Regions from separate parts of the Streptomyces nogalater genome, predicted to be linked through region 2. Evidence: riboswitches for the same ligand, from Rfam matches in the RefSeq annotation. Region 2 holds a riboswitch; the other holds the start of a gene.

Region 1 (5,843 bases), on a different contig from region 2:
GCGACCGCGTACACGCTCGCGCTCGCCGCCGTCATCCCGGTCGCCGCCTGGGCGATGGCCCGCATCGGGGCCAAGCGCACCTACGTGCTCGCGCTCGGCCTGTTCACGCTGGGCTCGCTGCTCGCCGCCTGCGCCTGGGACGCGGCCAGCCTGATCGCGTTCCGCGCGGTGCAGGGGCTGGGCGGCGGACTGCTCCAGCCGGTCGGCATGGCGATGGGCATGCGGGTCGCCGACCGGGCCCGGCTCGGCCGCGCGATGGCGCTGCTGGGACTGCCGATCCTGGTCGGCCCGGTCGCCGGCCCCGTGCTCGGCGGATGGCTGCTCGACGCCGCCTCCTGGCAGTGGATCTTCCTGATCAACCTGCCCGTCGGCGCCCTGGCCCTCTCCCTCGCGGCACGTCTGCTGCCGAAGGATGCCCCGCGCACCCCCCGCACCGACCGGCCCCGGCTGGACCTCCCCGGTCTGCTGATGCTCTCGCCCGGCCTGGCCCTGCTGCTGTTCGGCCTGTCGCGCGGCGGCGAGCGCGGGGACTTCACGGCCCCCGGCGCGCTGATACCCACGCTCGCCGGTGCGGTGCTCGCCGCGGCCTTCGTACGGCGGGCGCTCACCGTCCGCGCGCCGCTGCTGGACCTGCGGCTGCTGCGGGACCGTACCTTCGCCGCCGGTGTCGCCACGCTCGCACCGTTCACCTGCGGCTACTTCGGCTCGATGCTGCTCGGCCCGCTGTACTGGCAGCAGGAGCGGGGCCTGAGCGCCACGGCGGCCGGGCTGCTCGGCGCGCCGGTCGGGCTCGTGGTCGGTACGACGATGCAGATCGCGGCGCGCCGGGTCGACCGGGTCGCCCCGCGCCTGCTGATCGCGGCGGGGTGCGCGGTGGGCGCCCTCGGCATGGCCCTGCTGGCCTGGCAGACCGGCACGCCCGGGGTCGCGTCATGGCGGGTCGTCGTCGCGGGGATGGTGATGGGCGTGGGCGCCGGGATGACGCTGATGCCGACGATGACCACCGCGAGCCGTGATCTGCCTGCGGACCGGCTGGCCGGGGCGAGCACCGCGCTGAGCATCAACGCCCAGCTCGCCGCGTCGGTCGGTACGGCCCTGCTGTCCGTGCTGCTCGGGGCGGCCGGCCCGGACCCGGCCGGCTTCCGGCTCACCTACGCCGTGGCGGCGGTGCTGCTCGCCCTCGCGGTACCGGCCGCGCTACGCCTCCCGGGCGAACGGCACGGCTGAGTGGCACGGCTGAGCCCGGCGGCCGTCCGGCTGTCCGGCTGTCCGGTCGTCCGACGGCCCGTCAGCCCGCCGTGAGGTCCGTGAGTTCCGTGAGTTCCGTGAGTTCGGTCAGCGGCAGGGTGTGCCGGGTCCGGAGGGCCTTGGCGCGCAGATAGTGGATGTTGTGGGCGGTGGTGAAGACGCCGGTGGGCACCCGGTCCCGGACGGCGATGCCCAGCGCGCGCAACTGCGCCGCCTTGTCGGGGTTGTTGGACAGCAGGTCCAGCTCCGTGACGCCGAGGGCGGTGAGCATCTGGGCGGCGGCCGTGTAGTCGCGGGCGTCCTCCGGCAGGCCGAGGGCGGCGTTCGCCTCGTAGGTGTCGAGCCCCTCGTCCTGGAGGGCGTACGCGTCGAGCTTGTTGTAGAGGCCGATGCCCCGGCCCTCCTGGCGGAGGTACAGCAGGATCCCGCCGCGGTCGGCGACGCGCTCGACCGCCTCGCGCAGCTGCGGGCCGCAGTCGCAGCGGGCCGAGCCGAAGACGTCCCCGGTCAGGCACTCGGAGTGCAGCCGCACCAGCGGGACGGGGCCCGGGTCGCCGAGGACGACGGCGAGGTGCTCCCGGCCGTCGGTGAGACCGTGGAAGGTGACGAGTTCCGCGTCGGCTCCGTAGCCGTCGGCGAAGCGCAGCGGTACCCGGACGCGGGCGCGCGGGGTGGCGGCGGGGATGTCGGCGGGAATGTCGGGCATGCGGATCCCTCCGGGGCATGTGCTTCAGATTTGAAGCAGTGGTTCGACAGGGACCCTACCCCATGCTTAAAAGTTAAAGCAATCGTCCTCGCCGAGCGGCCGCCGCCGCGCAGACGGCCGGCCGATGGGCAGCGGAGGGCGGCGGACGGACAGCAGACGGACGGCCGGCGGGCAGGAGCTGGACGGCTGGCGGGCAGGAGCTGGACGGCAGACGGGCGGCCCGCGGGGCCGGGGTCAGGAGCAGGACGAACGGCGGCGCCAGGGAACGTCGTCCGCCCCCGCCGCGGCCCCCTCGCCCTGCAGCCCGTGCGCGATCCCCGTGCAGATCGCCTCCAGCTGCCCCACCTGCTCCTCGGTGAGCCGGTCGAACAGCAGCGAGCGGACCGTCTCGACATGCCCGGGCGCCGTACGCTCCAGGACGGCCATCCCCTCGTCCGTCAGCACCGCGAGCGAGGCGCGCTTGTCCTCGGGGCAGTTCTCCCGGCGCACCAGACCGTCCCGCTCCAGCCGGTTCACCACGTACGTCAGCCGGCTGCGGGTGATCTTCAGCGCCTCCGCGAGGTCGGTCATGCGCAGCCGCCGGCCGGGGGTGTCGGACAGGCTGGACAGTACCGAGTAGAACAGGTGCGGCATGCCGCCCTCCTGCTGGAGCTGCCGGTCGATCGCGTCCTCCAGGAGGCGGGAGGCGGCGATGTAGGCGCGCCAGGCGCGCTGCTCCTCGGGCGTGAGCCAGCGGGTCGTCATGCCGCCAGTGTAGGTTTGTTTAAAACTTGAACCAAGTCGCCTGCGGACCCGCCCCGCCGCCGGCCCCGCCGCCTCCGGAGGAAAGAGCGCCGATGTCCCTGCCGTACGTGCTGCTGTCCGCCGCCGTCTCCCTCGACGGCTACCTGGACGACACCGGCCCCGAACGGCTCCTGCTGTCCGGCCCGGCCGACTTCGACCGGGTCGACGGGGTACGGGCCTCCGTCGACGCCCTCCTCGTCGGGGCCGGCACGATCCGCGCCGACAACCCCCGCCTGCTGGTCAACTCCGCCGAGCGGCGCGCGGCCCGGCGTGCGGCGGGCCGCCCGGAGTACCCGCTGAAGGTCACCGTCACCGGCTCCGGCGACCTCGACCCGGCGGCGAACTTCTGGCACACCGGCGGCGACAAGCTCGTCTACGCCACCGACCGGGGCGCCGTACGGGCCGCCCGCCTCCTCGGGGACACCGCCGATGTCGTCCCGCTCGGCCCCGCCCTGGACTGGCGGGCCCTGCTGGAGCATCTGCACGAGGTGCGCGGGGTGCGGCGCCTGATGGTGGAGGGCGGTGGCACGGTCCACACCCAGCTGCTCCAGCAGGGCCTGGCCGATGAACTCCAGCTGGTCCTCGCCCCGCTGTTCGTCGGCGATCCGGCGGCCCCGCGGCTGTTCGGGCCGGGCGCCTACCAAGGGGGGCGCCTGCGCCTGCTGGAAACCCGCCGGATCGAGGACGTCGTCCTCACGCGCTACGCGCCCACGGCGCCCGGCTCCGGTACGGCCGCCACCGCCGCCGACCGCCACTGGCTGCGCACCGCCTGTGAACTGGCCGCCCTGTGCCCGCCTTCCCGGACGGCGTTCAGCGTGGGCGCGGTCGTGGTCGCCGCCGACGGCACGGAACTGGCCCGGGGACACTCGCGCGAGGGCGGTGACCCGGTGGTGCACGCGGAGGAGGCGGCGCTGGCGAAGACCGACCCGGCCGACCCGCGGCTGCCCGGCGCCACGGTGTACTCCAGCCTGGAGCCGTGCGCCCGCCGTGCCTCCCGGCCGGCGCCGTGTGCCGAGCTGATCCTGCGGGCGGGGGTGCGCCGGGTGGTCACCGCCTGGCGGGAGCCGGACACGTTCGTCGAGGCGGCCGACGGGACGGGCGTACTGAGGGCGGCGGGGGCACGGGTCGTCGTACTGCCGGAGCTGGAGAATCTCGCGAAGGCACCGAATGCCCATCTGCCGGGCTGAGGGCCGCCCGTCCTGACTGAGACCGTCCCGGGCGCGCATACACCCAGGGCCCGGAATCCTTGGGATTCCGGGCCCTGGGCCTTCAGTAGCGGGGACAGGATTTGAACCTGCGACCTCTGGGTTATGAGCCCAGCGAGCTACCGAGCTGCTCCACCCCGCGTCGTTGTGACTCCAGTGTACGCCATGTGCGGGATGGTTCGCACACCGGTTTCCGCGGCCCCCGTGACGGGCCTCCCCCCGGGCGGTCACGCCCAGGCGGTCGCGGGTGTCACACAAGGTGATCGGGCGAGCGCGCACACATAACAACTGAGTCACCATCAAATCCCGGGTGACTGCTGACGGCTTCTGAGCGCCGGTCAACTTGTCCGGCTTGACGGGATAGTTGCTGATAACTCCACCGGTAAAAACGTTAATGATCAAGGGGACCGGCTTGGAAAGTGACTGTCAGGTCTATTAACGTTCGATAACGCAGCGCGGTCGTCCCAGCCGTCACAAGAGGCGGCTCCGTGCGCACGCGCCGAATCCCGCGAGGGAACCGGGGAACCACCACCTTGGGGTGAATCACGCGGATACCGCCGTGTACTCACGCGAGTCCACGACCGGATATACGCGCGTAGGAGACCTTCCTGCTCCGAACCCGTCAGCTAACCCGGTAGGCGGAGGAAGGAAAGGAGTACGCCCGCGTGGCGTCCAACCGGCCTGGCCCCGAAGCCCCGTCCATACCGGCACAGCACGAGCCCGAACCCGAGACCTTCGGCTACGGCGCCTACCGCGCCGACGAGGGCCCCTGGGAGGAGTGGAACCCCACCGAGGACACCGTCGCCCCGGTCCGCGGCCGGCACCGGGTCGCCAAGCAGCGCGGCGGTTTCGCGCGCAGCTCCACCGTCCTCGGCGTCGGTGTCATGGCCGCGGTCGGCGCGGGCGGCATGGCCAGCGCCAACACCGGCAAGCCGCCGGTCTCCCTCTCCATGCCGGACCTGCCCTCGGTCGGCTCCCTCTTCCAGGACGGCTCCGGTGACGACCGGCCCGCCGAGGCCGCCGCGGCCCCCACGCTCGCCACCGTCGCCGTGGCCTCCGACACGGGCCAGGACAGCGCCGACGCGGGCGAGGTGCTGCGCAACCGGATCATGGCGCAGGCCGAGCAGCAGCAGGGCCAGGCCGACAGCAGGGCCGCCGCGGCCGCGCTCGCCGCCGCCGAGAAGCAGACTGCCGACGCCGCCGCCAAGGCCGAACAGGAGGCCGCCGCCAAGGCCGCCGCCGCCAAGGAGAAGGCGGAGGCCGAGGCCGAGAAGGCGGCCGAGGAGAAGCGGCTGGCCGAGCTGGCCAAGCAGTACGCGCTGCCCACCTCCTCGTACACGATCACCTCGATGTTCGGGCAGGCCGGCTCGATGTGGTCCTCCGGCCACCACACCGGCCTGGACTTCGCCGCCCCCACCGGCACCCTGATCAAGGCCGTGCACAGCGGCACGATCACCGAGGCGGGCTGGGCCGGCGCCTACGGCTACCGCACCGTCCTGACCCTGGACGACGGCACCGAGCTGTGGTTCTGCCACCAGTCCTCGATCAGTGTCTCGGCCGGCCAGAAGGTCACCACCGGCGAGGTCATCGGCCGCGTCGGCGCCACCGGCAACGTCACCGGCCCGCACCTGCACTTCGAGGTCCACCCCGGCGGCGCGCCCGCCGGCATCGACCCGATGGCGTGGCTGCGCGACAAGGGCCTCACCCCCTGACGGTTCCCGCGGAAAGCCCCGACGGTTCTCCGGAAGGCCCTGGCGGTTCTTCCGGAAAGCGGGAATCCTGCGCCGTCGGAGGGATGCGATCGGCCCCCGCCGGCGTTGGCACGTCGTATGACGACACTTCGTAAACTCGGCTCCTCCGACCTTGAGGTCTTCCCGCTCTCCCTGGGCGGCAACGTCTTC
Region 2 (5,843 bases):
CGTCGACGGTGACGGACGTGGTGTCGTCCACCGCCTTCAGCGCCTCGTCGGCGAAGTCCTTCGGGGTGGCCGGCGGCTCTGCCCGACGCTCCTTGCCGGACCCGGCCGCGGTGGAGTGGTAGACCTCGTTGCTCTTGCTGTCGTAGCCCCAGACGTCCTTGCCGTCGTGGATGAGGCTGTACTCGGCGCCGCGCTCCAGCAGCGACATCTTCTGCCGGTCCGGGCCGTCGGCGGCGACCCGCAGGGTGTGCATGCCGGACGCCAGCTCGGTGAGCCTGGACCGCGGGTCGGCGGAGGAGCCGTCGCCGGAGCCGCCGTGGTCCGCGCCGGAGAGCAGGCCGTCCTCCAGGCCGCCGAGGTCCGGCAGGCCGAGGTCGGTGGTGATCTTCACGGTGCCGGACAGCTGTTGCACGTCCGACCTGGCCATCTTCTCGATGAGCTGCTGTGCGGTGATCTTCGGCAGGTCGGGGTCGCCGGAGTCGGCGAGCGCCGGGACGAGCCCGATCGTGGCCGCCGCCACCCCCACCACCGCGACGGGAACGCCGTACCGGGCGGCCTTGCGCCGGCCGGAGCGCGGGGCCCCGTCCCGCGCGGCGTCCTCGTGCGCGGCGCCCACTGCGTCGTCGGATTCGTACGGTGCCATGTGTGCCTTACCTCCGTCGTCGGCGGCGGCTGTTCTCACGCTGGTCAACCCTGAGCCGCCATTCTCACCCGAATCGATGAGTCGTGGTGATTCCTGCGGTTTCCATATGACCAAATCCGCCGAGCGGAAGCGTCAACCCTCGGAGGCAACTGCGCCTACGCCTGCGGTATGACACCGGACGGCGGCGTCCCCCTACGACCCGTAGGGGTCGCCGGGGTCGCGGGGGGAGGCCGCGTCCATGCGGGGGACGCCGGGATCCGGCCATGCGAGGGGTGCGGGGCCACCGGAGGGACGGACGGGGTGGGCGGGCCGGGTCAGCCGGCGCGGTGGACCACCGCGTCGCACAGCTCCATCAGCGCAGCCTTGGCGCCGCACTCCGGCAGCGGGGCCAGCGCGGACCGCGCCTCCTCCGCGTACCGGACCGTGTCCCGGCGGGCCTGCTCCAGCGCGGGGTGGGCGCGCAGCGCGGCCAGCGCCCGGGCGTGCCGGGTGTCGTCGCTGAGGTCGGAGTCCAGCAGTTCGCACAGCGCGATGTCCTCGGCCAGCCCGAGCCGGGCGGCCCGCTCGCGCAGCCGGAGCACCGGAAGCGTCGGGATGCCCTCGCGCAGGTCGGTGCCCGGGGTCTTGCCGGACTCGTGGGAGTCGGAGGCGATGTCCAGGACGTCGTCCGCCAGCTGGAAGGCGACGCCGAGCCGTTCGCCGTACTGGGTGAGCACGTCCACGACCCGCTCGCCGGCGCCGGACATCATCGCGCCGAACCGGCAGGACACCGCCACCAGGGAGCCGGTCTTGCCGGCCAGCACGTCCAGGTAGTGCTCGACCGGGTCGCGGCCGTCCGAGGGGCCCGCGGTCTCCAGGATCTGCCCGGTGACCAGCCGTTCGAACGCCAGGGCCTGCACCCGGACCGCCTCCGGGCCGAGGTCGGCGAGGATCTGGGAGGCGCGGGCGAAGAGGAAGTCGCCGGTGAGGACCGCGACGGAGTTGCCCCAGCGGGTGTTGGCGCTGTCCACTCCGCGCCGTACGGCCGCCTCGTCCATGACGTCGTCGTGGTAGAGCGTGGCCAGGTGGGTCAGCTCCACGACCACGGCCGACGGCACGACGCCCGGCGCGTACGGGTCGCCGAACTGGGCGGCGAGCATCACGAGCAGTGGCCGGAATCGTTTCCCGCCGGCCCGCACGAGGTGCTGCGCGGCCTCGGTGATGAACGGGACCTCGCTCTTGGTGGCATCGAGCAAGCCTTCCTCGACAGCCGCCAATCCGGCCTGGACATCGGCTTCGAGAGCCTGGTCCCGCACGCTCAGCCCGAACGGCCCGACGACGGTCACGAGGGGTCTCCTGTCTGCTGGTGTCTGCTGGCGATTACACGGTTTGTCGATAGGTCGCTGCCATCACTCAAGTCAGCGTATCCGGTCCTGTTTCGATCACCGATAGCGCCCACCGGTCCAGCCCGGGTGGTATCGGACCATGACCGGCATGGTTTTGATCACACGGTAATAAGGGACATATATCGACTTAACGGTAATCCGGATGCCGTGTCGCGACCTCTCCACACCTTCCTCACCCTCACCCCTCCCCCGTCGGCCTCCAGGGCAACGACGCGCGCCCCACTCCGGGTTCCACCACTACTCGGACTTCAGGCCTGAATAGCCCTAATCCCCCATGTCCGATTTGAAGTCTTTTGCCATTTCGTGAATTGGGTCACTCGCCCCAGCTCGCCCGCGCCGCCCGCCACGCCCCCGCCACGCCTTGCCCCGTCGGCGAGTTGAGGATTGGCATTCGCAAAGGATCAAGCCCCTCAAACGACATCGATCAAGACCAAATGGCGCCTTGTATGAATCCGGTACTTGTTCCCGACATGTGCTCTCGCATACGTTCCGGGCCGTCGGGTGGACGCCTAATCCTGCCGCCGCCCGCGTAACCCATTCACGAACTCATTCGTACGGCAGGAGCGGGGGACCCAGGTAAGTCGCCGCGCCGGACGGCATACGCCGCACCGGAACGGCTCGGGGTGAAGCCGTGCCTCCTTCCGGGCACGGCCGGGCACCTCCCCGCCCGAACCCGACAGCTCACCTCGCAGGCGCCGGAGAGGAACTTTCGATGCCTGCTGCCGCTCAGCACCGCCGTACCCGGAACACCCGCCTCGTCCGCACCCTCGCCGCCGCCTGCACCGGCGCCGCCGTCCTCGCCCTGCCGCTCATCGGCGCGACCGGCGCGTCCGCCGCCACCACCGCGGCCCCGGCGGTGGCCACCACCCCCGCCGGATACCCGGACAACCTCGACGGCTGGATCCGCGAATCGCTCGCGATCATGGCCGAGAAGAACATCCCGGGCACCTACAACGGCATCCACCGCAACATCATCCGCGAGTCCTCCGGCAACCCGTCGGCCATCAACCTCTGGGACTCCAACGCGGCCAAGGGCATCCCGTCCAAGGGCCTGCTCCAGGTCATCGACCCCACCTTCAACGCGTACCACGTCGCCGGAACGTCCTTCGACATCTACGACCCGGTCGCGAACATCACCGCCGCCTGCAACTACGCGGCGGACCGGTACGGCTCGATCGACAACGTCTTCGGCGCCTACTGACCGGACCGGCCGCCCGGCCCCTGACGCGGTCAGGCGGCCGGGAACAGTCTTTCGAGGACGACGGCGACCCCGTCGTCCTCGTTCGACACCGTGACCTCGTCGGCCACCGCCTTCAGCTCGGGATGTGCGCCGGCCATGGCCACACCGCGCGCCGCCCAGCGGAACATCGGGATGTCGTTGGGCATGTCACCGAAGGCCAGGGCCCGTTCGGCACCGATCCCCAGCCGCTCGGCGGCCAGCGCCAGACCGGTCGCCTTCGTCACCCCGCTCGGCTGGAGCTCCACGGTGCCCGGCCCCGACATGGTGACGCTCGCCAGCGAGCCCACCGCCGAGCGCGCCACGGCCGCCAGCTCGTCGTCGGACAGCTCGGCGTGACGCAGCAGCACCTTGCTGATGGGCTCGGCCCACAGATCGGCGCGCCGGCCGACCCGGACCGCGGGCAGCGTCGGATGCGGCATCCGGTAGCCGGGCTCGATCAGCGTGAGCCCGTCCTCGCCGTCCTGGTCGACCGCCGCGTACACCTGCCCCACCTCCGCCTCGACCTTGCCGAGCGCGGTCTCCGCCAGCTCCCGGTCCAGCCGGACCGACCACAGCAGCCGGCCCGCCCGGGCGTCGTAGACCTGCGCGCCCTGCCCGCACACCGCCAGTGAGGTGCAGCCGAGGCGCGTGAGCAGGGGCCGCACCCGTGGCGCAGGGCGGCCGGTGACCACCAGGTGCCGGGCCCCGGCCCGCGCCACCCGCGCGAGCGCGGCGAGCGACCGGTCGGAGACGGTGTCGTCGCCGCGCAGCAGCGTTCCGTCCAGGTCAGTGGCGATGAGGGCATATGCCGGGGTGGATGCCATGCCCAGAGAATACGGACCCCGGGCCCCGCCGACTCATCCCTCGCTCCCCTCTCCCGCCGTACCGCCCGCCCCCAAGTGCCGCCCGCGCAGGGCTCGGTGGCGAAAACCCACCGGACTGTCACGGCCCGGGCGAGCACCCTTTCGAGCAAACCCCCGGGCGCGGGGACCACTGCCCATGACAGGCGTGTCGGCCGTAACGTGTGCCCGACCCCATGGAACGCTTCGCCATGCATGGCACGGATGAGAGTGAGGCAGCACCCATGCCCCCCTTCGACGTCCCCGAGGGCGACCCCTTCGGCCCGCACAACCTCCCCTACGGCGTGTTCTCGCCCACCGGCAGCACGGAGCGGAGGATCGGCGTCCGGCTCGGGAACCACGTCCTCGACGCGGGCGCCACGGCGGCGGCGGTCGGCTCGCCCCACCAGGCGCTGCTCGCCGCCCCCACCCTCAACCCGCTGCTGGCCGCCGGCCGCGCCACCTGGTCGGAGATACGGCGGGCCGTCACCTCCTGGGTCACCGACCCGGCGCACCGCCCGACGGTCGAGCCGCTGTTCCACCCCCTGTCCGAGGTGACGCTGCACCTGCCCTTCGAGGTGGCGGACTACGTCGACTTCTACGCCTCGGAACACCACGCCCGCAACGTCGGCCGGATCTTCCGCCCGGACGCCGAGGACAGCCTCACCCCCAACTGGAAGCACCTGCCGATCGGTTACCACGGCCGCGCCGGCACGGTCGTCGTCTCCGGCACGGACGTCGTACGGCCGGCCGGGCAGCGCAAGGGCCCCGCCGACCCCGCGCCCGTCTTCGGCCCGTCGGTCCGGCTGGACATCGAGGCCGAGGTCGGCTTCGTCGTGGGCGTGCCGTCCCGGCAGGGCCGCCCGGTGGCGCTCGGCGACTTCCGCGAGCACGTCTTCGGGCTCTGCCTGCTCAACGACTGGTCCGCGCGGGACATCCAGGCCTGGGAGTACGTCCCGCTCGGCCCGTTCCTCGGCAAGTCCTTCGCCACCTCGGTCTCGGCGTGGATCACCCCGCTGGAGGCGCTGAAGCACGCGCGCCTGGCCCCTCCGGAGCGCACCCACCCGCTGCTGCCCTACCTGGACGACACGGCCCCCGGCGTCGAACCCGGCGGCTACGACCTCCGTATCTCCGTCGCGGTCAACGGCCAGGTGGTCTCCGAACCGCCGTTCTCCACCATGTACTGGACCGCCGCCCAGCAGCTCGCCCATATGACGGTCAACGGCGCCTCGCTGCGCACCGGCGACCTGTACGGCTCGGGCACGGTGAGCGGCCCGGCCGAGGACCAGCGGGGCTCGCTGCTGGAGCTGACCTGGAACGGTCGTGACCCCCTCGAACTCCCGGACGGCAAGCGGACGTTCCTGGAGGACGGGGACGTGGTGACCCTGTCGGCCTGGGCCCCCGGACCGGACGGCCACCGGATCGGACTGGGCGAGGTCACGGGCCGCGTCGTGGCGGACTGAGGCACTGGTACGACGGGCGGCTCGCGGACGGCCCGTGACCGTGCCCGTCCGCGCCCGCCTGTCTGTTGGCCTGTCTGTCTGCCGGGCGCCGTCCCTGGCGGCGTCCGGCACGCCGCCGGGCCGGGACCCTGTTCCGGCCCCGCCGAACTCCCCTCTCCCACCTGGACTTTCGCCGTCACACCCGGTCGGTTCGCCACCGGCACCTGACTCGCACCGCCCTTCTTCGCCATACTGACAGGGACACGCGTCCGCACCCCGCGCGGCCGTGCGACGCGTGCCCCCGCACCACCCCGT

The links. Region 2 has a riboswitch for cyclic di-AMP ahead of ABD350_RS11485 (transglycosylase SLT domain-containing protein). Riboswitches for the same ligand answer to the same signal wherever they lie in the genome.
Region 1: another riboswitch for cyclic di-AMP. It lies ahead of ABD350_RS23310 (M23 family metallopeptidase); the one in region 2 lies ahead of ABD350_RS11485 (transglycosylase SLT domain-containing protein).

What each region holds. Positions count from the first base shown of each region.
Region 1 is NZ_BAAASM010000035.1:42,442-48,284, forward strand. Features, by position in the region: gene ABD350_RS23285 (DHA2 family efflux MFS transporter permease subunit) at 1-1,227, shown strand, start outside; gene ABD350_RS23290 (GTP cyclohydrolase II) at 1,289-1,954, opposite strand; gene ABD350_RS23295 (MarR family winged helix-turn-helix transcriptional regulator) at 2,189-2,698, opposite strand; gene ABD350_RS23300 (dihydrofolate reductase family protein) at 2,791-3,924, shown strand; tRNA gene ABD350_RS23305 (tRNA-Met) at 4,011-4,084, opposite strand; cyclic di-AMP (ydaO/yuaA leader) riboswitch at 4,430-4,598, shown strand; gene ABD350_RS23310 (M23 family metallopeptidase) at 4,608-5,654, shown strand; gene ABD350_RS23315 (aldo/keto reductase) at 5,772-5,843, shown strand, end outside.
Region 2 is NZ_BAAASM010000013.1:42,614-48,456, forward strand. Features, by position in the region: gene ABD350_RS11475 (LolA family protein) at 1-643, opposite strand, end outside; gene ABD350_RS11480 (polyprenyl synthetase family protein) at 958-1,968, opposite strand; cyclic di-AMP (ydaO/yuaA leader) riboswitch at 2,558-2,738, shown strand; gene ABD350_RS11485 (transglycosylase SLT domain-containing protein) at 2,741-3,229, shown strand; gene ABD350_RS11490 (HAD family hydrolase) at 3,259-4,071, opposite strand; gene fahA (fumarylacetoacetase) at 4,332-5,549, shown strand.